One region of the Ruminococcus sp. RTP21358st1_G6_RTP21358_211008 genome, then DNA from elsewhere that is predicted to be linked to it. Evidence: a T-box and tRNA genes for the amino acid it is inferred to sense, from the RefSeq annotation. Region 1 holds a T-box; the other holds one or more tRNA genes.

What was found. The T-box of region 1 lies ahead of AB5Z12_RS05805 (valine--tRNA ligase). A T-box ahead of a tRNA ligase gene usually reads a tRNA of that ligase, here a tRNA-Val.
Region 2: it has a tRNA-Val gene. The T-box ahead of AB5Z12_RS05805 (valine--tRNA ligase) is inferred to sense a tRNA for this amino acid. The anticodon was not compared.

The regions. Positions count from the first base shown of each region.
Region 1 covers NZ_JBDGDM010000010.1:62,459-78,063, reverse strand. Annotated here, with positions in the region: gene AB5Z12_RS05810 (FtsX-like permease family protein) at 1-1,323, shown strand, start outside; T-box leader at 1,445-1,726, shown strand; gene AB5Z12_RS05805 (valine--tRNA ligase) at 1,765-4,416, shown strand; gene AB5Z12_RS05800 (LTA synthase family protein) at 4,431-6,443, shown strand; gene AB5Z12_RS05795 (folylpolyglutamate synthase/dihydrofolate synthase family protein) at 6,718-8,025, shown strand; gene AB5Z12_RS05790 (hypothetical protein) at 8,093-8,245, shown strand; gene AB5Z12_RS05785 (lipopolysaccharide assembly protein LapB) at 8,261-9,625, shown strand; gene AB5Z12_RS05780 (STAS domain-containing protein) at 9,749-10,093, shown strand; gene spoIIAB (anti-sigma F factor) at 10,093-10,518, shown strand; gene AB5Z12_RS05770 (SigF/SigG family RNA polymerase sporulation sigma factor) at 10,531-11,247, shown strand; partial or broken gene AB5Z12_RS05765 (DUF6783 domain-containing protein) at 11,256-11,324, shown strand; gene sstT (serine/threonine transporter SstT) at 11,437-12,660, opposite strand; gene AB5Z12_RS05755 (response regulator) at 12,785-14,308, opposite strand; gene AB5Z12_RS05750 (sensor histidine kinase) at 14,298-15,605, opposite strand, start outside.
Region 2 covers NZ_JBDGDM010000006.1:59,787-75,391, reverse strand. Annotated here, with positions in the region: gene AB5Z12_RS03830 (glutamine synthetase III) at 1-1,073, opposite strand, end outside; gene AB5Z12_RS03825 (diacylglycerol kinase family protein) at 1,273-2,166, opposite strand; gene trpA (tryptophan synthase subunit alpha) at 2,373-3,152, opposite strand; gene trpB (tryptophan synthase subunit beta) at 3,145-4,329, opposite strand; gene AB5Z12_RS03810 (phosphoribosylanthranilate isomerase) at 4,377-5,027, opposite strand; gene trpC (indole-3-glycerol phosphate synthase TrpC) at 5,140-5,937, opposite strand; gene trpD (anthranilate phosphoribosyltransferase) at 6,078-7,091, opposite strand; partial or broken gene AB5Z12_RS03795 (hypothetical protein) at 7,156-7,215, shown strand; gene AB5Z12_RS03790 (aminodeoxychorismate/anthranilate synthase component II) at 7,221-7,790, opposite strand; gene trpE (anthranilate synthase component I) at 7,787-9,313, opposite strand; gene AB5Z12_RS03780 (hypothetical protein) at 9,589-9,738, opposite strand; gene rhaD (rhamnulose-1-phosphate aldolase) at 9,936-10,769, opposite strand; tRNA gene AB5Z12_RS03770 (tRNA-Val) at 11,215-11,287, shown strand; tRNA gene AB5Z12_RS03765 (tRNA-Met) at 11,306-11,379, shown strand; gene AB5Z12_RS03760 (hypothetical protein) at 11,523-12,215, shown strand; gene AB5Z12_RS03755 (hypothetical protein) at 12,268-13,815, shown strand; gene AB5Z12_RS03750 (DUF4179 domain-containing protein) at 13,898-15,046, opposite strand; gene AB5Z12_RS03745 (sigma-70 family RNA polymerase sigma factor) at 15,039-15,548, opposite strand.

The sequences.
Region 1 (15,605 bases):
GATTATCAGCCTGGCTTCGCACTGATCGCTTCCGCAGCCTCTGTTGTATGTACAGTTGGAGCCACTCTTTTCGCAAGTGGAAAGGAGCTGCAGGAGACACCGGCCTCTCTTATGCGCCCACCGGCTCCGAAAGAGGGCAAGCGGGTATTGCTGGAGCGGCTCACATTTATATGGAAGCATTTAAGCTTTTCCTGGAAGTCCACAATTCGAAATCTTTTCCGTTACAAGAAGCGCCTGATCATGACGGTCTTTGGAATTGCAGGAAGCATGGGACTGATGCTGGTTGGCTTTGGGATTCAGGATTCCATCAGTGATATTGCCGCTATTCAGTACCGGGAGCTTCAGCATTATGACGGAATGGTGATTGAGGACAGCGATGCTACAGAGGAAGAACATGCAGAGCTGTTTGAATATATGAAGGAAAATGAGCAAATCGCCCATTGCAATCGGGTACAGATGACGAAGATCAGTGCTCCGAAAGGCAGCTCCAGCGTCAGTATTTATCTGTTTGTGCCAGAGAGCCTGAGTGAGTTTGCAAGGGATGTAACCTTAAAGAACCGTATTACCGGGGAAACATATGAGCTTACCGACGAAGGTGCTGCTATTTCCGAGAAAACAGCATCCCTGCTGGGATTAAAGGTGGGAGATATGATTCCCCTAAAAAAGGGAGATAAGGAATATAAGGTGAGGGTGGCTGTGATCACAGAGAATTATATGAGCCATTACCTTTATATGACGCCCAGGGTTTATGAGCAGACGTTCGGGGAAAAGCCGGAGTATGAGAACATTGTGTTTACTATGCAGGAAGACTGCAAGGATGATCTGGAAATGGCAGGAAGCCGGATCCTTGCTAATCCTGGTGCTCTCAGCATCAGTTATACCAGTAGTCTGGCATCACAGGTTGACCGTATGCTGAGCACTCTGGATGCGGTGATCCTGGTGCTGATCGTTTCCGCAGGAATGCTGGCTTTTGTGGTATTGTATAATCTGAATAATATCAATATTACAGAAAGACAGAGGGAGCTGGCAACTTTGAAGGTGCTTGGCTTCTATGACGGAGAGGTCTCCCAGTATGTGCTTCGGGAAAACGTGATCCTGACAGTGCTTGGAATTATGTTTGGAGCAGTGTTTGGAATTCTCATTCACAGGTATGTGATTACTACGGTTGAGGTGGATGCAGTTATGTTTGGACGTAATATTAAGCCGTTGAGCTTTTTATACAGTGGAATTCTGACAAGCATATTTTCCATTGTGGTGAATGGGGTGATGCATTTTAAGCTGAAAACCATTGATATGGTGGAATCCTTAAAGAGTGTGGAATAAAAATTATTGTAATTGTGAAATTTTTAAATTAGCTTGACAAGCCGGAAGAATGCAATTATAGTTATATCCATAAAAGTGGCGGCTTTTTCCGGATATTTACAAGGAGATCAGACCGCTGCAGCGAAAAGCGTTGAAGAAGAGGAGTAAGTAAATGCCCTCCCAGAGAGAAATGTCCAGGGATAACTGTGGTGGAAGACATTTTGAGATCCGCATTCACTGAAGGTAGCTTCTGAGCCGGGAAACTGAACAAGCAGTGATATCTGCAGTAAGTTTTCACGCAATTCCAGCGTTACAGGAAAGAGATATGTGTACAACAGAGCGAAGACTGTAAATGAATTCAGGGAAACAGTACTTTGCATTTTGCACATAATGAAGGTGGTACCGCGTTAATTTCGCCCTTCACACAATTGTGTGAGGGGCTCTTTTTTTAGGAGGAAAATCATGAGCAAAGAACTTGCAAAGACCTACGATCCAAAAGGAATCGAGGAACGTCTTTACCAGAAATGGATGGACAACGGATATTTTCATGCAAAAGTAAACCCGGATAAGAAACCATTTACCATTGTTATGCCGCCGCCAAACGTAACCGGACAGCTGCATATGGGACATGCACTTGATGAAACTATGCAGGACATTCTCATCCGTTTCAAGAGAATGCAGGGCTACGAAGCACTGTGGCAGCCGGGAACTGACCATGCAGCTATTGCTACAGAGGTTAAGGTTACTGAGAAACTGAAAAAAGAAGGCATCGACAAGGCAGAAATCGGCCGTGAGAAATTCCTGGAATATGCCTGGGAGTGGAAAGAAGAGTACGGCGGAAAAATTATCAACCAGCTGAAGAAGCTTGGTGCTTCTGCAGACTGGGAGCGAGAACGCTTCACCATGGATGAGGGATGCTCCAAGGCTGTACAGGAAGTCTTCATCAAGTTATATGAAAAAGGCTACATCTACAAAGGTTCCCGTATCATCAACTGGTGTCCGGTATGCCAGACTTCCATTTCCGATGCAGAGGTTGAGCATGAGGATCAGGACGGATTTTTCTGGCACATCAATTACCCGGTTGTTGGAGAAGAAGGAAAATTCGTGGAAATCGCAACAACACGTCCGGAAACACTTCTTGGAGATACTGCAGTTGCAGTAAACCCGGATGATGACCGTTACAAAGACATTGTTGGCAAAATGCTGAAGCTTCCTCTCACAGACAGAGAGATCCCGGTTATTGCCGATGAGTATGTTGATAAAGAATTTGGTACCGGATGCGTAAAGATCACACCGGCACATGACCCTAACGATTTCGAGGTTGGAAAGAGACACAACCTTCCGGAAATTAACATCATGAATGATGATGCTACCATCAATGAGCTGGGTGGTAAATACGCCGGCATGGATCGTTACGAAGCAAGAAAAGCCATGGTAGAGGATCTGGACAAGCTTGGTCTTCTGGTAAAGGTTGTTCCGCACAATCACAGCGTTGGAACTCATGACCGCTGCCATGCAACTGTAGAGCCGATGATCAAGCCTCAGTGGTTTGTAAAGATGGATGAAATGGCAAAAGCTGCTATCAAGACTCTTGAGGATGGAGATCTGAAATTCGTCCCGGAGCGTTTTGACAAGACTTACCTTCACTGGCTGGAGAACATCCGTGACTGGTGTATTTCCCGTCAGCTGTGGTGGGGACACAGAATCCCGGCTTACTACTGCGATGAGTGCGGTGAGACTGTAGTTGCAAGAGAAATGCCGGAAAAATGTCCGAAATGCGGATGCACACATCTTCATCAGGACGAGGATACTCTGGATACCTGGTTCAGCTCTGCTCTGTGGCCATTCTCCACACTTGGCTGGCCGGATAAGACACCGGAACTGGAGTACTTCTATCCAACAGATGTGCTGGTAACCGGATATGACATTATTTTCTTCTGGGTTATTCGTATGGTATTCTCTGCTCTTGAGCAGACTGGAAAGACACCGTTCCATCATGTGCTGATCCATGGTCTGGTAAGAGATTCCCAGGGACGCAAGATGAGTAAATCCCTTGGAAATGGTATTGACCCTCTGGAAGTAATCGACAAGTACGGCGCAGATGCTCTTCGTCTTACCCTGATGACTGGTAATGCACCTGGAAACGATATGCGTTTCTACTGGGAGCGTGTAGAATCCAGCCGTAACTTTGCAAATAAAATCTGGAATGCTTCCCGTTTCGTTCTTATGAATCTGGAAGGAAAGGATGTAACGGAGCCGGAGATTGGTTCTCTTTGCGCTGAGGACAAATGGATCCTTTCCAGACTGAACAATGTGATCAAAGAAGTAACCGACAATATGGAAAAATATGAGCTGGGTATTGCAGTTCAGAAGATCTATGATTTCCTGTGGGACGAGCTTTGCGACTGGTACATTGAGATCGCCAAGGTTCGTCTGTGGAAGGCTGAAGAGGATCCAAAGGCAGCAAACGAGGCTCTCTGGACACTTCGCACAGCGCTGACCCAGGGACTGAAGCTGCTTCATCCGTTTATGCCATTTATCACAGAGGAAATCTACTGCACACTGCTTCCGGAGGAAGAGTCCATTATGATCTCTGACTGGCCGGTATATAAGGACGAGTGGAATTCTCCTGAGGCTGAGCTTGCAATCGGAAGCTTCCAGGAGGTTGTCCGCGGCATCCGTAACACAAGAACCAGCATGAATGTTCCGCAGAACAGAAAGACACATCTGATCATTGTTGGAAAAGATGCTGCTATCTGCCAGATGTATGAGAACAGCAAGAAATCCTTTGCAAACCTTGCTTTTGCAAAAGAAATCCATGTTCAGCAGGATAAGACTGGTATTGGTGAGGATGCAGTTTCTGTTGTTGTTTCCAATGCAGTTGTTTATATGCCTCTGGAAGACCTTGTTGACAAGGAAAAAGAGCTTGAGAGACTGACAAAGGAGCAGGAGAGACTGACTAAGGAAATCGCCCGCTGTGAGGGAATGCTGAATAATCCAAATTTCGTAAATAAGGCTCCTGCTGCCAAGGTTGATGCAGAGAAGGAGAAGCTTGCGAAGTACAAAGAGATGAAAGAAAAGGTTGAAACACAGCTTGAGCAGCTTAAGAGATAAAAAGGAGATTTTGCATGAAGCTGAGCAAATTTTGCAATAAGATTTCCCTGATTCTCCAGGCACTCTGGTGCGCAGTGCTCTATTTCCTTATAGAGGCACTGTGCCGCCACTCTGTAGTGGAGGCCTGGGATTATATGACGGGAAAACCGTTGGTATTTGCTTATAATACGATGTTTATTTTTACTACAATGCTGATCGTTTATCTGTTTCACAGGCGGTGCTTCTGGAGAGTTGTGGTTTCCGTTTTCTGGCTGTTTCTTGGAATCGTAAACTGTATTCTTCTGATGAACCGTGTTACACCATTTACCGGACCGGATCTGCATATGCTGACGGATGGTATTGCGATCATGCAGAAATATCTGCCGTTTTATGGTGTGGTGATCGGATGTATTTTGATCGGACTTGTTGTACTGGGGCTTTTGATCCTACTGGTCAAGGGACCGAAGTATGAGCAGAAGATTAAGTACCGGTATGTGATTCCGCTGGTAATTGCTGGTTTTGTGGCTTTTGGAGGCGTGACACAGCTGGCTCTTGAAAAAAGGGTTTTGTCTAATTATTTTGGCAATATCGCGTTTGCTTATGAGGATTATGGTTATCCTTATTGTCTGGCGACTACTATTTTTAATACAGGTATCAGTGAGCCGAGAGATTATTCTGAGGATGAGATTAACCGGATCGAGAAGACAGAGTCCAATCTTCCAAAGACCAAAGAGGATGGAAAGAGACCGAATATTCTGTTCCTTCAGCTTGAGTCTTTCTTTGATCCGACACTGGTAAATTACCTGGATATTTCTGAAGATCCAATCCCGAACTTCAGAAAGCTGATGAAAGAGTATTCTTCCGGATATTACAAGGTTCCTTCTGTTGGAGCCGGTACGGCAAATACGGAATTTGAGACCATTACAGGTATGAGTCTTCACTATTTTGGACCAGGTGAATATCCTTATAAGAGTATTCTTAAGGAGACTACCTGTGAAAGTGTGCCCTATGTTCTGAAAAATCTGGGGTATTCCACACATGCGGTACATAATAATGAAGCCAACTTCTATGGAAGAAGGTCTGTTTTCCCAAATCTGGGATTTGACACCTTTACCTCTGAAGAGTATATGGCAGATGAGAACCTACAGAATCCTCTTGGGTGGGTAAAAGACAGTGTGCTGACGGATGAGATCATTAAGTGTCTGGACTCTACTGACAGTCCGGATTATGTGTATACCATTTCCGTGCAGGGACATGGCGATTATCCAAGCGAGCCCATTCTGGATAATCCTTCTATTACAGTTTCCGGTTCTCCTACGGATGAGCTGAATTGTAAATGGGAGTACTATGTGAATCAGATTCATGAGATGGATCAGTTTGTGAAAGAGTTAACAGATGCTTTGGCAGACTATCCGGAGGATGTGATCCTGGTTATGTATGGGGATCATCTGCCTACTATGGGACTGACTGTGGAAGATCTGAAAAATAAGTATCTTTTCCAGACGGAGTATGTAATCTGGGATAATATGGGACTTACCAAGAAGGATGAGAATCTGGCTTCTTATCAGATCGCAGCAGAGGTTCTGGACAGAGTTGGTATTCATGAGGGTACGATCATGAAATATCATCAGGCAAGAAGAAATACCAAGAATTATCAGGTCGATCTGGAGACACTGCAGTATGATGTGCTGTACGGTCAGCGATATGCTTATGGAGGAGAAAATCCTTTTGAGAGAACGAAGATGCGGATGGGACTTTACGATGTGACCTTAGATTCCATTCGGTTAGTGTCGGATACGGATTGGACTTATTATATCCAAGGCACGAATTTCACCCCGTCCAGTCAGGTGAAGCTGAATGGAGAGTGGTATGATACGGCATATGTAAGTCCGAACATGCTGGTGATCTCGGGTACGGAGCTGTCGGATTTTGACAGACTGGCAGTTGTACAGAGAAGTAACAGTTCGACGAGGAAGGCTCTTAGCAAGAGCTTTGACAGAGCGGTTTATGCATTGTATGATAGTCAGTGGAAAGTGAATTCCAGGTAGGAACGTTTCACGAAGAAAGGAGAGGACAAATTTGCTCCGCTGGAGCTCAGACTGTGTCCTCTCCTTTTTAACCCCAAATTCTGCCGTATGAGATTTTTTCGGAACCTCTCTGATTTCTTCTGTGCGAGGTTTGTCGGATAAAAAGTTACGATTAGGGGTGGACTTCTGGTGTGACTATTATATAATGGTAGAGGAATGGAACTATTCAGAAGGCAGTATATTCTGCCAGACTTACTATGAGAATGAAAAGTTACGGACGAAATACAATAGATAAATGGTGGTTAAGATTATGAATTATGAGGAAGCGGTTGCTTATATTGAGGAGACTCCGAAGTTTACAAAAAAGAACAGCCTGGAGCATACGAAGGAATGCCTGAGGAGACTGGGAAATCCACAGGAGAAGTTTAAGGTGATACATGTTGCGGGAACGAATGGGAAGGGGAGCACCTGTGCGTTTCTCACATCTATTCTCAGGGAGGCAGGGTATTCCTGCGGTCTGTTTACGTCTCCCCATCTGGTGAAGATCAACGAGCGGTTTCAGATCAATGAGGTGAATATTGATGATGACACCTTTTTGAAAGCTTTTGAGAGAGTGAAAGTGCTGGCGGACGAGCTTGTGGCTGAAGGAAGTTACCATCCTACTTATTTTGAGATGCTGTTTCTTATGGGAATGGTGATCTTTGCAGAGGCAGGGGTGGACTATGTGACTTTGGAAACCGGGCTTGGCGGAAGGCTGGATGCGACTACAGCGGTAGAGAATCCGGTAGCTTGCGTGATCACATCTATCAGTCTGGATCATATGCAGTTTTTGGGAAATACGGTAAGAGAGATTGCAGGGGAGAAGGCTGGAATCATTGTTCCGGGAGTTCCTGTAATCTATGATGGAAATGACAAGGATGCGGCAGAAGTAATCGCTGCGAAGGCAAAGGAGCTTGGAAGTCCGGCTTATAAAGTAGTTCAGGCTGGAGCAAAGGTACTGGGAAATAATAAAGACGGCATTGATTTTTCCCTGGAGGACGATTATTATGGGGATACCAGGTTCCATATTCCTTTTATTGCATGGTATCAGGTGATGAACGCGTCTCTGGCGCTTACTACCATGGAAGTGCTGAAAGACAGGATTCCGGTGACGCTGGAACAGCTGCAGGCAGGAATTGCAAATACCAGATGGCAGGGCAGAATGGAGACTATTTTGCCAGGTGTGATCGTGGATGGTGCACATAATGAGGATGGCGTGCGCAGGTTTGTGGAGACTGCAGAGCGGTTTCAGAAGGAGTATCCGCTGACACTTTTATTTTCTGCGGTGAATGATAAGGATTACCAGGATATGATCCATACAATTTGCAGCAGGATAAAATTCCGTAAAGTTGTGACCACAGAGGTTGGGGGATACCGTGAGGTGCCGTCTGCGGAGCTGGCAGAGATCTTTTGCAAAGAAGGCTGTAAGGATGTTGGAAACTCTGATAATATTGAAGAAGCTTTTCATATGGCTCACGAGGCCAAAGGAGAGGACGGAATGCTGTTCTGCGTGGGTTCTCTTTACCTGGTGGGAGAGATTAAGACACTCTTGTTGAAAAAGTAAATTGTCTGCAGGAAAAAGAAAACATGGGATTTCTGGTTGATTTTCCGGAAATCTGTGGAGGAATTTTATGATCGATTACGAAGAGGAACTGAAGAAATTTGAGCCCTGTCTGGATGTGACAGACGCGGAAGAGGCTATTTACGATAGAGAGCTGACGGATATTCTGGACATTCTTCAGGAAATGCTCAGGGAGTCCAAAAGCGGACGCAGGATGAAATAGAATAGGAGATACTTAATGAACTGTATGAATTGCGGCGCGTTCCTGGCTGACAAGGATCTGGATTACTGTCCTCATTGCGGGTGCAACGTCCTGATCCAGAAAAAGGTGGAGTATCTATCCAAACTTTATTACAATCAGGGCTTGGAGAAGGCAAGTATCCGAGACCTTTCAGGAGCTGTTAACTGTCTGAAGCAGAGCCTTACCTTTAACAAGAGAAATATCCAGGCGAGAAATCTTCTGGGTCTTGTGTATTTTGAAATGGGAGAGGTGGTTGCTGCTCTTAGCGAGTGGGTGATCAGTAAGAATCTGCAGCCTACCCGGAATATTGCGAATGAATATATTAATCGTCTTCAGGCGAATTCGAATAAACTGGATGCTATTAATGAGACAATAAGAAAATATAATAATGCCCTGGCTCTTTGCAGGGAAGGCCATGAGGATATGGCTGCTATTCAGCTTCGCAAAATTCTGAACCAGAATACCAAGCTGATCAAAGGCTATCACCTGCTGGCGCTGATCTATATGAAGAATCATGACTGGGGCAAGGCAAGAAGAACCTTGAAAAAGGCGGCTCGTATTGATAAGACCAATACAACTACATTACGTTTTCTTCGTGAAGTAGATGAGAGAACCGGTGTAACGACCAGACTTGAGAAACAGAAAAAAGGACTTTTGGGTGCCAAGGGCAAGACAGAAGGTTCGGATGAGATTTCCAGAAGTACTGTGGTACAGCCGGCAGTTTACAGGGAAAATTCAAGAATTTCACTGTTTGTGACACTTATGGCGGGTGTGGCAGCAGGTGCGGCTGCATTTTGGTTTCTGGCAGTTCCGGCTATCAAGCAGGGGATTTACAGAGAAGCCAATCAACAGATTGTAAAGTACAGCGAGTCTCTGGTCAGCCAGGGTGCGGAGCTTTCCAAAGCCCAGGGTGAGGCGAAGGAATCCGGAGATGTGGCAGAGGAAATCACCCAGCAGCTTGATGCCGAGCAGAAGAAGAGCACCAGTTATCAGGCACTTCTGAATGCGTATGCAGCTTATACACAGAATGAGTATGATGCAGCTGCGTTGGAAATCCAGAAGGTTTATGAAGATCAGCTGGGAGATGATGTAATGGGAATTTATAATACCATCTGTTCAGCTACTGGTGTGTCTGGAATCACGGAAGACAGTAAGTCTGAGGGCAGCGAAGATTCCTCTGATTCCGAAAGCAATGATGGAACTGACAATACAACAGAAGGCTCTGAAACGGATTCCTCTGGTTATGACAGTTCTTACAATGATGCATCTGGTGACAGTGGGTATGATGAATCCGGATATTCTGATTACAGCGACGAAAACGGATATTATGATGAAAATGGTGATTTTCAGTATTATGAATAAAAATTTCTGAATTACAATAATGAGAAACCTCTGAACCGGGGATGTGCGGGATAGACCTGCACATCTCTTTTTCTTTTTCCTGTGCAGAGGGTCAAAATAGAGTAAAAAAGGGGGATTTTATTTATGAAACCTGTTTTTGAAACTACGGGAACCTGTCTGAATATTAAACTGCCTGAGGAACTGGATCATCCGGCTTCTGAGCTGATCCGGAGAGAATCAGACAGGATTATGGGAAAAATATATATCAGAACCATTTGTTTTGACTTTGGAAATACTGTTTTTATGGACAGTTCGGGCGTAGGTTTGATCATGGGGAGATACCGGGCTCTGGGGATGCGTTCTGGCTGCATGAAGGCCTGCCATGTAAGCGGATATATTGAAAAATTGCTGCGGCTTTCAGGTGTGAGTAAATTTCTGGAACTGGAAAGAACAGAAAATGAGATGCAGCTGGAAGGGAGGGGAGTCTGATGGGAAATTCCAACGAAATGACCATTATTTTTGATAGCCGTCCGGAGAATGAAGGGTTGGCAAGGGTAGCTGCTGCGGCATTTTGCACCCAGCTGAACCCCACACTGGAGGAAGTAGCAGATTTGAAAACGGCTGTGTCAGAGGCTGTAACCAACTGTATCATTCATGGCTATCAAGGCGAGGTACATAAGATACGGATGAAGTGTGTCAGAAAAGAGAGAACAATTTATCTGGATATTGAGGATGATGGCATAGGGATTGCAGATGTGGAAAAAGCAATGGAGCCCTTATATACGACCCGCGCTGATCAGGACAGGTCAGGAATGGGGTTTACTTTTATGGAAGCATTTATGGATGAGGTTAAAGTCACCTCACAGGTTGGAAAAGGAACCTGTGTGCATATGAGCAAAAAAATCGGTAATTGATCAGGAGGAAGCATGGATCACACTCTTGCTCTCATTGGGCGCATTCACCAGGGAGATAAAGAGGCAAGAGATACTTTGTTTTCGGAAAATATGGGACTGGTGTATAGTGTTGCCAGGCGTTTTCTGGGGAGAGGGGTGGAAATGGAGGACCTTTTTCAAATTGGAAGCATCGGGCTTTTGAAGGCTGTAGATCATTTCAATCCTGAATTTGATGTGAAGTTTTCTACTTATGCAGTACCAATGATCATTGGAGAGATTAAGCGGTTTCTTAGGGATGATGGAATTCTGAAGGTGAGCCGCTCCATAAAAGAGAATCAATATAAGATCTGTAAAATGAGGGAGGAACTGGAGAAAAAGTTAGGCCGTGAGCCGGATCTAAGAGAACTTTCAGATGCTATGGATATGCCGATGGAAGAATTGGCGATGACGCTGGAATCGGCTGCAGAGGTGGATTCTATTTACAAGACTGTGTATCAGGGAGATGGAACGGATTTGCAGCTTGTGGACAGGCTTCCGGAAAAAGAGGATCGCCATGAAAAGCTTTTGAACCGGATTTTTCTGGAGGAGATTCTGGAAAAATTGGAAGGAGAGGAGAAAAGACTGATTGTATTTCGGTATTTTCAGGATATGACACAGACAGAGGTTGCAAAAAAAATGGGAATGTCCCAGGTTCAGATTTCTAGGATGGAGAAAAGGATATTGAAGAAGCTGAGAGAAATGGAGAAGTAAGAGCCAAAGTGAAACTTTGCGGTATATTTTTCCCGGATTCAGTTGACGTAGCCCGCTATGGTGCCCTGATCCCGGCCAATTCTCCCACAAATTGTGACGCACATCTTGCAGAAAGCCTTTTTCAAATATGCTCTGGAAAAGGAGAAAAAGCAAAGTATTTTCTCATATTTTCCAGAGCATTATTGGGTGTTAGAATTTAATCTCTTTTCCTTCCAGACGCCACTGTCTGAACTCTGCAGAAGCAGAGAGAAGCAGGTCAGAAGAGGAGTTAAGGGCTGTCTCAACTGAGTCCTGGATAACTCCGATAATAAAGCCTACAGCTACAACCTGCATGGAAATGTCGTCAGAAATTCCGAAAAGGGAGCAGGCCATAGGAATCAGAAGGAGGGATCCGCCGGCAACACCGGAAGCACCACATGCAGAAAGGGCTGCAAGAAGGCTGAGGATGATGGCGGTTGGGATATCAACGTGGATTCCAAGGGTAAAAGCAGTTGCCATTGTCATAACGGTGATGGTGATAGCAGCTCCGTCCATGTTGATGGTTGCACCAAGAGGAATGGTTACGGAATAGGTGTCACGGTCAAGCCCCATCTCCTCACAGGCTTTCATATTTACTGGAATATTGGCAGCGGAACTTCTGGTGAAGAATGCGGTGATGGCACTTTTCTTCAGGCAGTGCAGAATCAGCGGATATGGATTCTTGCGGATACACCAGTAAACCAGAAGCGGGTTTGTTACAAAGTAGATGAAAAGCATGCTGCCTACCAACAGCAGCAGTAGTCTTCCATAGGTAGTGAAAATGTCTAATCCGTTGGTGGATACGGTGTTAAATACCAGACCGAAGATTCCGAAGGGTGCCAGGTTGATGATCCAGCTGACCACCAGGGATGTTCCGTCTGCAATGTCAGCAAGGACTTTTTTGGTGGTGTCATTTGCTGTACGAAGGGCAAGTCCAAGAAGGATGGCCCAGGTAAGGATACCTACATAGTTTGCATTCACCAGGGAAGATACCGGGTTGGCAACAATATTCAGAAGAAGGTTGCTGAGGACCTCCACAATACCCTGTGGAGCACTGGCGTCTGCGGCTGCATTGGTAAGTGTCAGCTGTACAGGGAAAATCATGCTGGCGAAAACGGCAATCACAGCTGCCAGTACAGTGCTGAACATGTAAAGGGCAACTACTGTTTTGATAACGCCGCCATGGGATTTTCCTGCGTTGCACAGTGAACTGAGAACCAGAAAGAATACCAGAAGGGGTGCGATGGCTTTCAGGGCACCTACAAATACATCACCAAGGATGGCAATGCTGGTTGCACCGGGGGCTGCAACTCCAAGGATGGCACCAAGAATCAGACCGACGACGATTCGTTTTACCAGTGCAATCCCGGTCCATTTGTTCCATAGATTTTTCATTTGTTTCTTTACCTCTTTCCCTCTTTAATTTGATAAAAGATTAATCAATTAACTAATTATAAAGGATGTGAGGGGATTGTGCAACAAACTTTTAGGAAAATTGCAGTGAATCTCTATTGTATCTCTATTGTACAAAAAACTTTGTTTTATATTCAGAAGGGCTCAGGCCTTCATATTTCCGGAAAATCGAAGAAAAATAGGTGGCATCCTTATATCCCACAGCTTCTGCAATTTCGTAAGTAAGCAGATCCGTATTATGCAGAAGCTCCTTTGCCTTATGAATGCGCTCCTTATTGATGTACTCAGTAAGAGAACAGGAGGTTGCCTTTTTGAAGGTGCGGCTTAGGTGGGAGGGGGAAATATGCAGTTCCTGAGCAATGGTATCCAGGGAGAGATTTCCAGCCAGATTCTGGACAATATACTGTATGGTGTTTTCTATAATGTAATTGGGAACTGCATGGGTGTTCATACTGTTTTCCCTGGTATATTCCATGATCTGAGAAACAGCACTCTCCAGGGCAAAAATATCCCGGGATTTCAAAAGGTCTTCCAGATATCTAAGGGGAACAGGCTCCAGCTCTTTTTTTACCAGTACACGGCAGCAGATGTAGTAAATCTGGGAACAGATATTCTTTGCATCCTGTGAATTGGTAAAACTGCTTTTGAACTTGGAAAAAATATGATTGGAAACAGAACTGGCTTCCTGGAAAGCCCAGTTGTTCAGACTGCTTTCAATCTGATAAAGATTCAGTGAATTTTCTACAGAAAGTTCCGCAGATTCCTCGGAATTGATGCTTTCAAAAACAGAAATTCGTTGTTCGCTATAAAAGTTATGGGTAAGTGCCTGGATGGCCTCGGAAACTGCCATCTGAAACGCTTCCGGGGATTGATGAAGAGCACTGATCCCGGTAAGAATTTCAGAAGAACTGAATGCCTTTACAATACCGGAGATCTCACGACAGTTTTCCAGAATATATTCTGGAATGGAAGGGCTGGGCTCCGTCTGGAAATAAACATTCAGGATTAAATTGTTATAACGGTAACAATAGGTGTTCTTTTTCTCCGCAATTACAATTTTTTTCAGAGCTGACAGATCCGGTTCATCGGAAGAGGGTTTAAAAGCTGCTACATAATAGCAATCCATGTGAAGTCCAAGGGAAAGAAGCTTTTCTTTTAATTCTTCTGTGCAGGGATGGTCAGTCAGCTCCTGCATCAGCTGATCCTTCAGGAAAAAGACACCTTCTTTTGCAATATTCTCCTGCTGTTGGGAAACAATCAGTTGCTTTTGAGCCTCCTGGACAGCAGCGAAAAGTTCTTTTTTATTGGTTGGCTTTAAAATGAAGGAGGTGACGTGATATTTGATGGCAGTCTGTGCGTACTCAAAATCAGCGTATCCGGTCAGGATGATCACCTTTGTCATAGGATGATTTTCGTGAACAAAGCGAGCTACTTCCAGTCCGTCTGCAGCGGGCATTTTGATATCTGTGATTACGATATCCACAGGATGATTTTTCAGAAAATCTATGGCCTCCATTCCGTCAGAAGCGCTTCCCACAACCTGACAGTCGATGGATGCCCAGTTCATATAATTGGAAATACCTTTTCGCATAGTGACTTCGTCGTCAACTACAAGAAGCTTAAATATCATGGGAAAACTCCTTTCTTGGAATGTGGAAAGAAACTGTGGTGCACTTGTTTGGAAGGCTTGTGATCTTTATCCCCGAGTCTGATCCATAAAGCAGTTTCAGCCGCTTGTCCAGGTTTTTCATGCCGATGTGAGTGTGGCTGTCTTTCTCAGAATGCCGGATGGACTGAATATCTGGTATCACTTCAAAACCGATTCCGTCGTCAATAATGCAGATTTCCAGCATTTGGTCATCTCCCTCTATGATCTGGATGATCAGATGACCTTTTCCTTTCTTGGGTTCCAGACCGTGGACAATTGCATTTTCCACAAGTGGCTGAATGGAAAGACAGGGGATTTCGCAGGAAAGAGCCTGTTCCGGTATCTGGATATCGCAGGAAATTTTGTCCTCGAAACGCATCTGCTGAAGATATACATAAAGTCGCACATATTCCATTTCTTTTGAAATGGAAGTGAAATTGTGATTTCGGGAGAGGGTGTTCATTTTCATCAGGCTTCCCAGGGAAATTACCATCTCATAAATCTCTTCGTTGTCAATCATCTGGGCTTTCCATGCAATAGTGTTGAGCACATTGAAAAGAAAGTGTGGATCCATCTGGGACTGAAGAGCACGGATCTCGGCATTTTTTATAAGAAGTTTTTGCTGATAAATATCCTGATAATAGGTGTCAAGCTGCAGAAGCATCTGATTAAAGGACTGGGCCCACACCTGGAATTCCTGATAAAAGCTTTCTGGCGGAAGGGAGCTGCGGTTTCCTTTTGAAATCTCATTGATGAGAAGAATCATGGTATCAATGGGACGGGTAACTGCCCGGGAAATAATAAATGCCGCAAACAGGGCAATGAGAGCCACTGCCAGGGTAACCAGAAGATAGGATTTCAGGGTACTGTTCAGGTTTTCAAGAAGCAGTTCTTTGGGAGCGGCCACTGCGGAGGTAAGTCCCAGTCGTTCCAGGGACTGGGATGCCATGAAATAATCTTTGCCGGCAAAGCTTTGTTCCTTAAACAGCACAGAGCCTTTTTTTGTATTCAGACTGGAATATAAAGTCTGAAGATCCTCTCCTGAAAAATCAGAATCTGTACTAAGGGAAAATTCTCTGTTAAAAAGCATAATAAACCAGGATGAATCAATGGTCTTCGAGCAGTATTCAATCCATTTCCTGGCATTGATGTTGATAACAATCATACCAATCCTGTTTCCTGAATTGCTGCTATACAGATTGCGGGCAAAGTACATGTTCTGTTCGTGTAGCGGGGAAGTATAACACATCAGGTGCGGATCAGAGGCGTCGATGGTACT
Region 2 (15,605 bases), on a different contig from region 1:
AGAACCAGAAGGAACTGAATGTTCTCATGTGGTGTCTTCCCCGGCTCCAGAAGATTAATTCCGTCATCAGTAGTCAGGGACCAGTTATTGTGCTTACCGGAACCATTCAAGCCTGCAAAAGGTTTCTCGTGAAGCAGACAGCGCATGCCGTGACGGCTTGCCACCTTTTTCAGGATACGCATCATGATCTGGTTGTGATCTGCTGCAATATTAACAGGTGCATAGATCGGCGCAAGCTCATGCTGTGCCGGTGCAACCTCATTATGCTGGGTCTTGGCTGTAACTCCCAGCTTCCAGCACTCTTCATTTACTTCTTTCATATATGCGGAAACTCTCTGACGGATGGTTCCGAAATAATGGTCATCCATCTCCTGTCCTTTCGGAGGCATGGCTCCGAAAAGAGTGCGTCCGGTGTAAACCAGATCCTTTCTCTGCATATATTTCTCTTTATCAACAAGGAAATACTCCTGCTCTGCACCAACAGATGGTGTCACCCGTTTGGAGGTCGTATTTCCGAAAAGTCTGAGAAGTCTTAATGCCTGTGTATTGATGGCTTCCATAGAACGAAGAAGCGGTGTCTTCTGATCCAGCGCTTCTCCTGTATAGGAACAGAAAGCGGTAGGAATGCATAAGGTTCCACCTGCTGCATCATGTCTTACAAAAGCCGGTGAGGTACAATCCCATGTTGTATAGCCTCTTGCCTCAAAGGTGGCACGAAGTCCGCCAGATGGAAAAGAAGATGCATCCGGCTCTCCCTTGATCAGCTCTTTACCGGAAAAGCTCTGAAGGACTTTTCCATTCTCCATAGGTGCGGTGATAAATGCATCGTGCTTCTCTGCAGTTACGCCTGTAAGGGGCTGAAACCAGTGACTATAATGAGTGGCACCCTTCTCGATGGCCCATTCCTTCATCTCGTGGGCAACCACATCTGCAACCTCCATGGAAAGCTCCTTGCCCTCTTCAATGGTTTTCTTCAGCTCTTTGTAAACCTTCTTCGGCAGACGGTCCTGCATGACGGAATCATTGAATACATCACATCCGAATAATTCCTTCACATTAACATAATCTCCCATTGTTCCTCTCCTCTCGTTCATCTCGCTGCTTATTTCCCCAGGCTGCCATTTATCTGCGGTACCTTCTCTCCATAAACAACGATTCATCACACATTACTGGTTCTTATTTTTTCACATGTAAGCACTCAATGCTTTCACAGGTGCAAGGCAAAAAACGCGCAAAAATTCTCTCTGGTGATACCAGCCGGTCTCACCCTGTTTACTTGTCGCTCTTCAGGCAAAGGTTCAGCGCCTGCTGCAGGTTCTCAATCTCTACCAGCCTTGGACTTCCGCCGTACTCACCATCCAGTGTCCATGCTACTTCTTCCTCTGCTTCAACTGTAAGCTTCCGTGCCTTGAAAGAATAGATCAGGTCAGAATTGTCCTCCATGTTGAGAAGATTCCGGACAATCTCCTGCATTTCCAGCGGGTTCTTAGGCTGTACGATCAAAGTGACCTCAAAAAGGCCATCATTCATATCCACATCCTTGGTCAGGTTCTTAAATCCGCCCACAGATCTGGAATTGGTGACCATGCCGTAGATAAAATTATCTTCGATCACACCATTCTCTGTTGTCACTTTCATATGGTAAGCCTTGATATCCAGAAGTCTCTTGGCACCTTCCAGGACATAAGCAAGATGGCCCAGAATGTTCTTCAGATCCTGGCTTGTCTCATAAGACACATCTGTAAAAAGACCAAAAGCAGCTACATAGGCAAAAGTCTGGCTGTTAAATCTGCCTACATCGCATCTGTAAATCTCTTCCTTCATGATCATAGATGCCGCATCCAGCATATTTTTCGGCATAAAAAGGCTGTTGGCAAAGTCATTGGTGCTTCCTGCCGGTATGTATCCGACCGGAACCTTGCTTCCCACCTCGGTAATTCCTGTAACCACTTCATCCAGCGTGCCGTCACCGCCGCTGCAGACGATCAGATCCACCTTGTCTGCATATTTCTTCACCTGTTCATAGGCATCCTTCGGGGCCTGAGTTGCGCGGATGATCACCTCATAACCGCCTTTATTAAAGATATCTACTATATCCATCAGAGATGTCTTGATCTTGCCCTTCCCTGCTTTGGGATTAAAAATAAATACCAGTTTTTTCTCCAACTTCATTCCTCTTTTTCATTACCATTTATTTTACACATAAAATCAATTCACATATGATACTATAAAAAAAAGAGGGCAAAATGTCAACGCTTTTGCCCTCTTTTATAGTCTTTTTAGAATTAAAACAAGCTAAATTTTTTTGGTCTGTTCTGCTTATTTTTGGAAAAACTGAAGCATTTCTTTTCCATTTTTTATATTCTTCCTGCTTAAGCCTCACGCACAGCGTCTTTCATAGACTTTACATAATCCTTTACATATGGGACGCAGTTTTCTCCATGTGCGGCACAAATTTTCACAATGGCGGAGCCTACAATCGCACCGTCGGATTGGGCAGCCATTTTCTTTGCCTGCTCCGGGGTGGAGATGCCGAAGCCCACTGCACATGGAATGTCCTTTGCAGCTTTTACCAGCTTCACCATCGCTCCTATATCGGTGGTGATCTGGGTTCTGGTTCCGGTTACGCCAAGGGAGGAAACGCAGTATACGAAGCCATTTGCCTCTTTTGCAATCCGGGTGATCCGGTCGTGTGATGTGGGTGCGATCAGGGAAATCAGCTCCAGACCATACTGTTTGCAGACCACGTCGAACTCCTCTTTTTCCTCAAAAGGTACATCAGGAAGAATCAGTCCGTCCATTCCAATTTCCGCAGCTTTCTTGATGAAACGCTCTGTTCCATAGGAAAAAACAACGTTTGCGTAGGTCATAAATACCATTGGGATACTGGTTTTTTTACGGATTTTTACCACCATGTCAAAGATCTTGTCTGTGGTTACTCCGCCGCTCAGTGCACGCACATTGGCTTCCTGGATCACAGGACCTTCTGCTGTCGGGTCAGAAAACGGGATTCCAAGCTCGATAAGGTCTGCGCCTGCTTCCTCCATTGCATAGACAAGCTGCTCAGTGATCTCCAGAGATGGATCTCCGCAGGTGATAAATGGGATAAATGCTTTTCCCTTTGCAAATGCTTCTGAAATTCGGTTACTCATGGATATCCTCCCCTCTGTATCTTGCGATTGCTGCACAGTCTTTGTCACCCCTGCCGGAAATGGTAATGACTACGCACTGATCCTTGCCCATCTGCGGCACGATTTTTCTTGCATAGGCAACAGCGTGGGCGCTTTCAATGGCAGGAATGATTCCTTCTGTTTTGGAAAGATATTCAAAGGCTTCTACTGCTTCTTCATCTGTTACAGGTACATACTGGGCACGGCCAGTGTCGTAAAGGTGGGCATGCTCCGGTCCGATTCCCGGATAATCCAGTCCTGCGGAAATAGAGTAAACCGGCGCGATCTGTCCGTACTCGTCCTGGCAGAAATAGGATTTCATTCCATGGAAGATTCCAAGTCTGCCAGTGGCAATGGTGGCTGCGGTCTCTGCAGTGTTTACGCCGCGGCCTGCTGCCTCGCAGCCGATCAGCTGTACATCTTTGTCTTCAATAAAGTGGTAAAAGGTTCCGATGGCATTGGAGCCGCCGCCTACACAGGCAAGGACTGCATCTGGAAGCCTGCCTTCTTTTTCCAGCATCTGTTCTTTGATTTCTTTGGAGATAACTGCCTGGAAATCGCGGACAATGGTTGGGAAAGGGTGAGGACCCATAACGGAGCCCAGTACATAATGGGTATCTGCTATACGGTTGGTCCATTCACGCATGGTCTCGGATACGGCATCTTTCAGGGTGGCAGTTCCGGAGGTTACAGGATGAACTTTTGCTCCAAGGAGACGCATCTTATATACATTTAATGCCTGGCGCTCGGTATCTTCTTTTCCCATGAATACCTCGCATTCCATTCCCATAAGGGCTGCTGCTGTGGCTGTGGCTACACCGTGCTGTCCGGCTCCGGTTTCCGCGATAACACGGGTTTTGCCCATTTTTTTTGCAAGAAGCACCTGACCTAAGACGTTGTTGATCTTGTGGGCGCCGGTGTGGTTTAAGTCTTCTCTTTTTAAATAAACCTTTGCGCCGCCAAGGTCTTCGGTCATGTGAGCTGCGTAGTAGAGACGGGATGGTCTTCCTGCGTATTCATTTAAAAGTTCTGTAAGCTCCCGGTTGAATTCCGGATCGTCTTTATAGTGGTTGTAGGCTTCTTCCAGTTCGATCACCGCGTTCATCAGGGTTTCGGGAATATACTGGCCGCCGTGGATTCCAAATCTTCCGTTTGACATAGTGTTGGTTCCTTTCGTTTCGCTGTTTTGTATATGAATTACTTTTTTCACTCTAAATCTGCTTCTCGCTCTTTTCTATATGCTTCCAGTGTATTAATCTGCTTCAGCATACGGGCAATCTGCTGTATTTTCGCCCGGTCTTTTCTTCCATCGGTTTCCAGGCTGCTGCTCAGGTCTACAGCCCATGGGTGTAAGGTTCCGATGGCGCTGCGGAGGTTTTCGGGACCGATTCCTCCGGCAAGGAAGAATGGGCGGCGGACTGGGGGAACCAGGGTCCAGTCGAAAGGTTCGCCGGTTCCTCCTGCGCCATGGTCTAAGAGGATGTAGTCGGCAGGGCTTCGAAGGGCCCGCTGTACATCTTCGGGTGTTTTTATGGAAAAGGCCTTGATTACAGGCTTTCCGGTCATATTCTGGATTTTTTCGATATAGTCTTCGTCTTCATCCCCGTGAAGCTGGGCTGCCCATAGGGTGCCATCTCTTAATAAGGAAATGGGGAGTTCCGGGGCAGCGTTTACGAATACACCTACGGGAAGGATTTCCTTGTCCAGTCCCTTAACCAGGACTTTGACCCGTTCTGCCGTAAGGCTTCGTCTTCTTCCTGGAACTTCAATTATGAATCCCGCAAAATCCGGTTTTGCTCCATTTACGGCTTCAATATCCTCTTTGCAGGTCAGACCGCAAATTTTTAATTTTGCCATACTGTTTCATTCCTTTTCTTTAATTTTTTATTTTCCAACTATTTTATCAGCACATTGTACATCTTAGATTGCCAGAGCGTGCCTGGAATATCACTTATCACCATGGATCAGCTCAGACAATCCCTGCATTTAATGCCCCAAGTGCCGCTTTTTTGTCAGGGCTGCGCATTAAGGTCTCCCCGATCAGGACTGCATCTACTTGGTTTTCATATAATATACGGATATCCTCCGCTGTCTTAATACCACTTTCGGAAACAAACACCGTATCAGCCGGTGCCATGTTCCGCAGTCTGATACTGTTTCCCATATCAACGGTAAAATCATGGAGATTCCGGTTGTTCACTCCCACGATTTTTGCTCCAAGATTCAAAGCACGGTCCACTTCCCACTGATCATGAGCTTCTACCAGAGCATCCAGTCCCAGCTCCTGTGCCAGTTCCCCAAAGGCTTTTAACTGGCTGTTATCAAGAATCGCACAAATCAGAAGTACAGCGGAAGCCCCAAATGCTTTTGCCTGGTAGAGCATGTACTCATCTACTGTAAAATCCTTTCGAAGCACCGGAATATTCACTGCCTGGGAAATTTCCTGCAAATACCTGTCTGCGCCCTGGAAATAAAAGGGCTCTGTGAGGCAGGAGATTGCAGAAGCACCGGCCTGCTCATATTCCTTTGCAATGTCCAGATAAGGAAAATCTGGTGCGATCAATCCTTTTGAAGGAGATGCTTTTTTTACTTCACAGATGTAAGACATTCCCGGCTTTTTTAATGCCTCCAGAAAAGAGATTTTTTCCTCGGCATGTTTCGCCAGATCGGAATTCTGCTGTGAGATAAGTTCCCTTAATGGGAATTTAAATTTTTCCTCCGCAATACGCTCTTTTGTGCGCGCTGCTATCTCGTTTAAAATACTCATTCTATCTCCTGTAAAACTCTCTGTGATGTCATTCTCTCTTGTCGTCATCTTTATCCAAATGAGTTATATTGTTATTTTTCAGTGCTATTTTGTTTTGTGATGTGATTATTGTTATTTTTGTTATTATTTGTGTTTATTTTTCACTCCTGATTACTCTTTTGTATAAATTCTTCCAGTTTCTTCAGTGCAGCCCCGCTGTCGATCAGCTGCTCTGCCATCTTCACACCTGCTTCAATGGAAGCTGCTTTGCCTGCAATATAAAGTGCGGCACCAGCATTCAGGCAAACTGCATGACGTTTCGCACCTGTCTCTTTGCCTTCCAGAATTGCTTTTGTGATTTCGGCGTTCTCCTGCGGGGTTCCTCCCTGAAGCTCCTCTTTTGTGCAGCGCTCATAACCAAACTGCTCCGGAGTGAGTACATAGGATGTAAATTTGCCATCTTTGATCTCGCATACAGAAGTCGGTGCACTCATGGAAATTTCATCCAGACTGTCCTGTCCGAAGACAACCATTCCTCTTGTTACTCCAAGATTTGCCATGACCTGCGCAAGAGGCTCAACAAGGGCTTCATCATAAACACCCATCAGCTCCATATTGGCGCCAGCCGGGTTGCTTAACGGTCCAAGAATATTAAATACAGTACGGATTCCCAGCTCTTTACGGATTGGAGCCACATACTTCATTGCAATGTGATAGTTCTGTGCAAACAGGAAGCAGATTCCGATTTTTTCCAGAAGTTCCTGGCTTTTTTCCGGTGGAATTGTGATCTTAACGCCCAGAGCTTCCAGCACATCTGCAGCTCCGGATTTTGAAGACGCAGCGCGGTTTCCATGCTTTGCTACCGGTACGCCTCCTGCTGCGATCACAAGGGAGGCAGTGGTGGAAATGTTAAAGGAATTGGAGCCGTCTCCACCAGTCCCTACGATTTCCAGTACATCCATGTCATGAAGCAGCTTGATGCAGTGTGCTCTCATGCCTGCCGCGGAAGCGGTAATCTCATCAATAGTTTCCCCTTTCAACGCCAGAGCAGTCAAATAGGCTGACATTTGTACCGGAGTAGCTTTTCCGCTCATAATCTCGTCCATTACCTCTTCTGCTTCCAGATAGGTTAAGTTCTGTTTCTTCGATAATTTGATAATACTTTCTCTGATCATTTTTTCTGCTCCTCTCTGATGTTGTCCTTTATAAATTGTCAAATCTGACTTGCGCTTCTAGAGCGTGTTTGAAAAATCATTCCCGCAATCTCCCACAAATTGTGACGCACATCTTGCAGAAAGCCTTTTTCAAACACGCTCTAGAAAATTCTCAATCATCTTCCTTCCATCGGGAGTCATAACAGACTCCGGATGAAACTGCACACCGTAAACCGGATATTCCTTATGCTCCACTGCCATGATTTCTCCATCTTCTGCTCTGGCTGTCACAACCAGCTCTTCGGGAAGAGTCTCTTCTATTGCTGCCAGGGAATGATATCTTGCTGCCGGGAACTTTTTCGGGAGTCCTTTAAACAGGACATTGGGACCGCACTGGATCATCTCATCTCTTTTCCCATGCTTCAGTTCTTTTGCATAGGAAACCACTCCGCCAAAGGCTTCGCAGATGCTCTGATGTCCCAGACACACACCCAGAATTGGGATTTTTCCAGCGAACTCTTTGATCACCGGAATACAGATGCCTGCCTCCTCCGGTCTTCCAGGGCCCGGGGAAAGAACAATTGCTTCCGGTACCAACTTCTCTATTTCTCCCAGGGAAATTTCGTCATTTCGAACCACCTGAATATCCGGATTAACGGACCCGATCAGCTGATACAGGTTATAGGAAAAGCTGTCGTAATTATCAATCAGTAAAATCATTCTAATCCCTCCTCTGCCTGGCTGATGGCCCTTACCACCGCTCTTGCCTTATTCTGGCACTCTTCAAATTCTTTTTCCGGTACGCTGTCTGCCACGATTCCGGCTCCCGACCGGATACAGATTTCATCTTTTTTCTTATATACCAGACGGATTGCAATGCACACATCCAGATTTCCTGTGAAATCCACATATCCGATTGCACCGCCGTAAATGCCTCTCTTGCTTTGTTCCAGTTCCTGAATGATCTGGCAGGCACGGAATTTCGGTGCCCCAGAAAGGGTTCCTGCAGGTAAGATGGCATCCACTGCGTCTATGGCATCTTTGCCCTTTTTGATAGTTCCTGTTACTGTGGAACCCAGGTGCATGACACAGGAATAACGTTCCACAGTCAGGTATTTTTCCACTTTTACGCTGCCAAGCTCACTGATTTTTCCAATATCGTTTCTTCCCAGATCTACAAGCATGTTGTGCTCGGCAAGCTCTTTTTCATCCTGAAGAAGATCAGCTTCCAGTGCTTTGTCCTCTTCCGGTGTTTTTCCTCGCGGCCTTGTTCCTGCCAGTGGGAAAGTGCTTAACTTGCCGTGATCTAATTTCACCAGTGTCTCCGGGGATGCACCTGCGATTTCAATGTCATCACTGGAAAAATAGAACATGTAGGGGGATGGGTTGGTGGCTCTCAGAACACGGTAAGTATCAAACAGGCTGCCCTCTGCTTTTGCCCTCATGGGGTTTGACAAAACCACCTGGAAAATATCGCCCTCGTGGATATAATGCTTCGCTGTTTCCACCATCTGGCAATATTTTTCTTTAGGGAACTGAGGTTTGATTTCAGATTTAAGCCTGATCGGAGGGAAGATTTTTTTCTCCCCTTTTTTGATCAGCGCTGTCATTTCTTCCAGTTTTTTACAGGCCTGTTTATAGGACTTTTCCAGATCCTCTGTCATCACACCTGTGATGAGAAGAACCTTCTGGCGGTAGTGATCGAATGCGATCACATCATTAAACAGCATCAGATCCAGATCCCGGAAATCCTGCTGTTCCTTATCTTTTAGCTCCAGCTTCGGCTCACTGTATTTGATGTAGTCGTAGGAGAAGTAACCTACCAGACCGCCGGTAAATGTGGGCATATCGTCCATAACCGGACTTTTGTACTGACTGATGATTTCACGGATAGCATCGCCTGGATGGGCAACCTGTCGAACCTCTTCTGTACTGCTTTCTGTACTGCTTTCTGCAGCATTGCCGCTTCTACCAAAAGTTTCCGTCTTACTGGTTTTTCGAATCCGCAGGATTCCGTCTGTACAGGTGATTTCCATGGAAGGGTCATATCCCAGAAAAGAATACCTGCCCCACGCTTCGCTCTGGCTGGCACTTTCCAGCAGATAGCAGTGATGACTTGCCTTTTGCAGAATCCGCATCATCTCTACTGGTGTGTAGCTGTCTGCGTATAACTCTTTGCAGATTGGAATTCTTTTGTAATCTCCTGCTGCCATTTCCCTGATTTTTTCAAACGTTGGATACATAGAACACCTCCCGATTTATTACCTGAACAGTGCACGCGCCGCATCCTCGCAGAGCGTTTTTAGGTGTAACAGGAACATCACGGAGTAATTTTCTAGTACACAAAAAACCCGTCCAGGACAGAATTTCCATATCTGTCAAGGACGGGTCTGAATATTCACCCGCGGTGCCACCTTGCTTCACGATAAAATCGTGCTCTTAACGGAATACCATCATATTCCTGACAACTGACGTATGTCCTACGTCGCATAATACTTGGCTTCTGCAGAATCTACTTTCATGCTTCAATCAGATATGTTTGCATTTCTTCTGCAATTCTCTGCATTTGTTCTGCACACATTCTGCCTTTCCATGCGCCCTCAGCGGCCCATTTAACAAACTGCCTTACCGCCCGGCTCTCAGCCTCCCGGACTCTCTGTGGGTGCACGATTGTTTTTATTCCCGCTTCATCGGTTTAGTTCGTTGAATTGAATTTTTATTTAAAATAGCATACAGGCAATGAATTGTCAAGCAATTTTTCCACATTTTATAAACAGTTATTAAAATTGATTTCCTCTAACGTAAAAAATCTGCCTGTGAATTTTCTCATCACAGACAGATCTCACATTCATTATATTAATTTACTTATTGCTCTTTTTCATAAAGAAATTCTTCCGGTAAAGTAACATGAAAGTCTTTGGCTACTGCGCGGAAATCATCAGGAGTAATGGTCTGAAGCTTACGCGGTGCCATGGACATTACCTTCACCAGAATTTCCGCGGACTTCTCTACTGTATGGAGAAGGCCAAAGGTCAAGTCAAAGTCCTCACCGGAGCAGAACATTCCGTGATGTGCCCAGATGACAACGTCATATTTCTTCATCAACTCCGCTGTTTTTACTGCAATTTCTCTTCCGCCTGGTACCATCCAGCCTACAACGCCTACGCCATCCGGGAAAACAACCGGGCATTCTGTTGCAGACTCCCACAGCTCTCTTGTAAATACCTTGTCGTCCAGTGGAAGGACAAAGGTTAATGCGATGGTGTTGGTTGTATGTGCGTGATAAATAACACGATGTCTGCCGTTTGTAAGCTTCTTTTTTACCTCATGATTCATAAGGTGGGTTGGAAGCTCGCTGGTTGGGCGGCCGCCTTCTACCAGTCCCCAGCGGATCCTGTAATTAACACCCTTGTCATCCAGTTCAATGATTGCAAGACAGGCTTCCGGGTCAACTGCTATGTTTCTGAAATATTTGCCACTTCCGGTTACCAGGAAAAACTCTCCTGCAAGTCCCGGCACCTCTGTGCCGATAGGCTGCCACTCGCCTGGTGCATTCAGACGGGGACGGATCATTTCTACTTCTTCTGCTTTCAGACGATAGCTTAAGTTTCCACCGTTTCTCTCATGCCAGCCCTGCTGGAAACCATCGTCCGCCATTTTGATAAAGCCCTTCATAAATTTGGAATCTAAAATCTTCATACCATCTTCTCCTCTTTTATTTTTCGTATCGCCAACTGACGTTTCCTAATAGGAAAAACAATTGTCAGCTGATCGCAATTATGGTCTCAGGGCGTGTTTGTGAGCCCTTTCTTATGAGACCATACGAATACGCTGCGTCCGTTCTTTTTCTTCTTACAGGTATCCGGTATGCTTTTGTTTGCTCTTCTTGTTTACAGACTCAGTATAACACCAATTCTCATTTTGGAAAGAACCTTACTTGCCAAATTGTTTTCCGCTTTTTGCAAATAAGGACCCAAAATAAAAATTTCTGTTTCTAGAGCCTTTTTTTCCAATAAAATAGTAAAAAAATATAATTCTAAATTTTTTGAAAAAAAGTAAAAAAAGTTGTTGACAATTTGCGACAGTTGATAGTATAATAGCAAAGCGAGCTGCGGGAGAGAAATAAATTTCACAGTTTGTATATGGGGTCTTAGCTCAGCTGGGAGAGCATCTGCCTTACAAGCAGAGGGTCACAGGTTCGAGCCCTGTAGGCCCCATACTTATGAAATGAATATGGCGAGATAGCTCAGTTGGCTAGAGCACGCGGTTCATACCCGCGGTGTCGAGGGTTCGAATCCCCCTCTCGCTATTATAGATGTTGCAGATTGCAGCATCTATTTTTTTGTCCATCAGTAAATCGGACATTCCAGGTCTGCTTCGCTACTTGCTCATGAACGCCATAAAACCTGGCACGCAATTTTTCCAGTTAATAATTTTTAAAGGAGTAACTGCATGAATATTGCCCCATCTATCCGTAAACTTCTTGATAATGAAACTACCATCCACGAAGCTCAGATTCGCGCTTTGTTCCAGACTCTTGACCGCAAATTTGGTCTTCGGGGGGCTTCTGTACCTATCCGCTTTGGTTACGATGAAGCTGTACTTGGCTCTTATACCCCGGCTTCTGCCCACGAAAAAGAAAGCTTCTATTTTTCCCTTCTGTTTATTGGTTATGCCGTAAAGAAGCCTCTTTCCAAAGAGGATCGCCTGGATCTTTATAAGCACGAATACGCCCATTATATGCAATACAATATGAAAATCCCGGCGCAGTATAACTGGCAGGCAGGAAAGCATGGGAGCGCCTGGAAATACTGCTGTTCTCTTGTGGGCGCCGCGCCTACTCCTTATTACAGAATCGGAGAAAGCCTTCTGAAGCACAATTATGACAAAGCTCTGAAAAACCCTATCCATGACAAGACAGTTCCCATCCGGGACACCTACCGCCGTGAACAGGCCTACAAAAGCGCCAAACATAGCGAAATAAAATTCCAGGTAAACGATGTGGTAACTTATCCCAAATTTGGGGAAGGTACTGTAGAGGAAATCGTACAGCTGTCCAATTCCGTCAGACTGCATATCCGGTTTGCAGATGATGAGGTAAAAAAGATTGACCAGAAATGGCTGCTGCGGTCTGGTCATAAATAGTTATATTTTTACAAAACTCAATAAACTTATCATATAAAAGGAGTAAAAAGCCATGAAAAAAAATCATCATCTACACCGGCAGATTCACCTCTGCCTCATCATTTTACTGCTTCTGTTTTGCAGTTCAAGCCAGGTATTTGCCGCAGCAAGGGTAAATGTGAAAAATACCAGGATTAAATTATCAGCCACAAAGCTTACTTATAATAAAAAGGTACAGCGTCCAAAAGTAAGAGTAACTTATAAAGGAAAAGTCTTGAAGGAAAAGAAAAACTATATTGTAAAGTACTCTAAAGGCTGCAAAAAAGTAGGAACTTACACGGTTCAGATTATTGGAAAAGGCACTTATACCGGCACTGCTAAAAAACAGTTTGTTATTTTACCGCCGAAAGCCCAGATAATGAATATCTATGCAAAAACAGCAACTGCAACTGTAGTAGTAAAAAGACAAACCTCCCAGACCAGTGGTTACCAGCTGCGCTATGCCACTAATTCAAAACTAAAAAATGCAAAAACTATAACAGTCAAAGGTAACAAAAACAACACAATTTGTCTCAATGGCCTCCGTGCCGGGACTACATATTATATGCAAACCCGCACTTACATGACTGTTAAAGGAAAAAAATACTATTCCAAATGGTCTTCTACAGGCCATTGCACAACAAACAGAGAGACAAACAGTACCCACCAAAGTGCAACCCCTACACCTACACCAACGCCTACATCCACACCGGTTCCTACACCCACACCGATTCCCAAAGCTGATCTGCCTGCACACGATAAAGAAGGAACTGCACCAGCTAAATATACATATGAAATTTATGGTCTGGACAAACAGAAGGCAGATATTTACACCGATTGTCCCAAACCTTTTTTTATAAAGACAGACAATCCGGATCCGAACTCTTTTTCCTGTATTTTTAATGGAAATGACTCTCGGACCAGCGCATACAGAAGTGGTTCATCTCGTTTCTTTGATGATATTCCTTTAGAAAACAATGACTCAGAAACTACTTCATTAGAGAAAGTAAAAGGCGGTTATATCAAATACGTGCATTTTTCCGAAGCAGGAACCTACACTGTAGAATTCAGGGAATATTCATTATCAGGTTATACGGTTGCAAATACAGTGACATTAAATGTTCTGGATTATGAACAGGCAAAAAACGCATGGATGATTGACATTATTAACAAAACTACAACTACCGATATGACTCCTTTTGAAAAGATGGACGCTATAAGTGCCTACCTCAGAGAACCAGGCCGCTTTAAATATTTAACCAGATATAACGATCATACAGTCTCTCTGGCAGCAGATCCCAATGCTCCATTTTTTGTAACTTACCGTTGGGACTCTAGCACATCACCGGCAATTCTCGGTGAGTTCGCTGAATTAGTCGGTGGATTTGATGATATTCATTATTGCTTTGGTGATTATCCGGTTGGCTCTCCATCATGGTCCATATGGCATTATGTGGTAAAGCTTACTATAGGAAATGAGACGCGAAACTACGCCGTTTGCCCAATGGCTTCAACCGGCAACGTTGAAGAAATCAAAATGATTGATTTTTCCGATCTGAGTAATATGCGAAAGTTCGGATAATCTTAATTTAACAAATCAAAAAAGTCCCCATCCCACTGTTTTAATTGCAAAAAACAGTGAATGGGGACTTTTTTCGATTATTCTATTTTTTAAGCTTCATTTTTACCGGCTCATACGTGGTATTCGTTTCATAGTCATATCCCCGTATTCCGATTTCGTCGGCAAGGTCCGTTTTCTGATAGCTTCTCTGGAAGGTGGCTTCTTTTCCAGACTCTGCCACCTCTGAACCACCGCCAAGGTCGGAAAGCTGCCACAGATTTCCATTCAGATCCATTACATCAAGGGAAATACTGTCGCACTCTTCTAAGAAGATGCAATGGATTGTGACGTAATCGCCCACTTCTGTTTCTTCTATATCTGCGGACAGGATCTTTACTTTTCCATCTGCAGTTATCCCTTCACCATCCACAGGCACATAGGTCATACTTTTCCCCTGGCTCTTATCTTCCAGCTGAAAAGTAATGTTTGTACGCATCACATCATCAACGCACTTAGCATCAGGAAGCGTGGCAGTTCCGATGCAGGAAACGGTAAGATTCTTACTCTCATTTGTCTTTACCGCGGAAGAATAGAAATCTACTACATCATCTTCCAGATTTCGATAATTTCCCACTGCTGTTTCAATGCCCAGATCTGAATCAAAATCAAAGCTGGCTCCGACCTTTACGATGGTCAGTCCTTTTTCTGCGGCATATTCTTCTATTGTCTTATCACTTTCAATTCCAAGATTTCTTACAGGATCCTCATTCAAGGCATCTTGTCCTGCCAGAAGATACTTGCCTCTTTCTTTCGCTGTAACTTCCACCACCACCTGGACACTGTTTTTATCACAAAGGGCTTCCTTCACGGTGTAAGTAAGAATGGAATCTCCATCTTCCTGCTGCACCGGATCTTTTTCAATCAGCTCCTTGGCTTCTTCCGGCATCTTATTTCCAACTTCCTGAAAAAAACTGGAAATGCCTATATACTTCTCTGCAGCAAAAACAGTGGCACCAAATACCATCACTGCCGCAAATGTCAAGATCAAACTGCGCTTCCAGTTTTTCCGTGTACCAATTTTTCCCATTCTGTCAGTGCCATTTATTACTTTTCCCGTTTTTTCTTCTTTCTGATACCCTCTATCGGACTCTGCCGAATTCTCTATCATTTCCAATGTCTCATCTACACGCCTGAGCACACATTCCGGCACTTCTGTTTCTTCTGAAAAAACATCAAACAATTTATCATCCATGAATATATCCTCCTTCATACTCTGCACGAAGCTGTTTTCTGGCTCTGGAGAGCCTTGTAAGCACTGTATTCTGGCTGATTTCCAGAAGAGCGGCAATTTCCTTTACACTAAGGGATTTGCTGTAATACAAAAGCATCACCACCTGGTACTTCTCTTCCAGGGATGCCAGGATTTCCTTCCACTCACAGTCTACATAGCCAGGTTCCTCGAAGATTCCCTCTTCCATTTCCATCGTAGGAAAAACGCGGCCTTTGTGCCGAAGCATTTCATTGCAGTTATTGATCAGGATCCGAATCATCCAGGTTTTGAAGTAAGAATCCTTTTTTAAAGTGGAAAGCTTCTCATAACACTTTAAAATCGTTTCCTGTATGGCATCTGCCACATCTTCGTCATTCTTCAGATAGGCCCAGGCTACTTTGTACATGCTCTGGGTATTCATCCGGATGAGCTGTGCAAATGCACCGGAATCTCCGGCTTTTGCCTTTTTCACCAAATTTTCCATAAGGGTTTTCGCTCCTTTTTTTGTGTTCTGCAGTACACGAAATATATTGCTGTATTT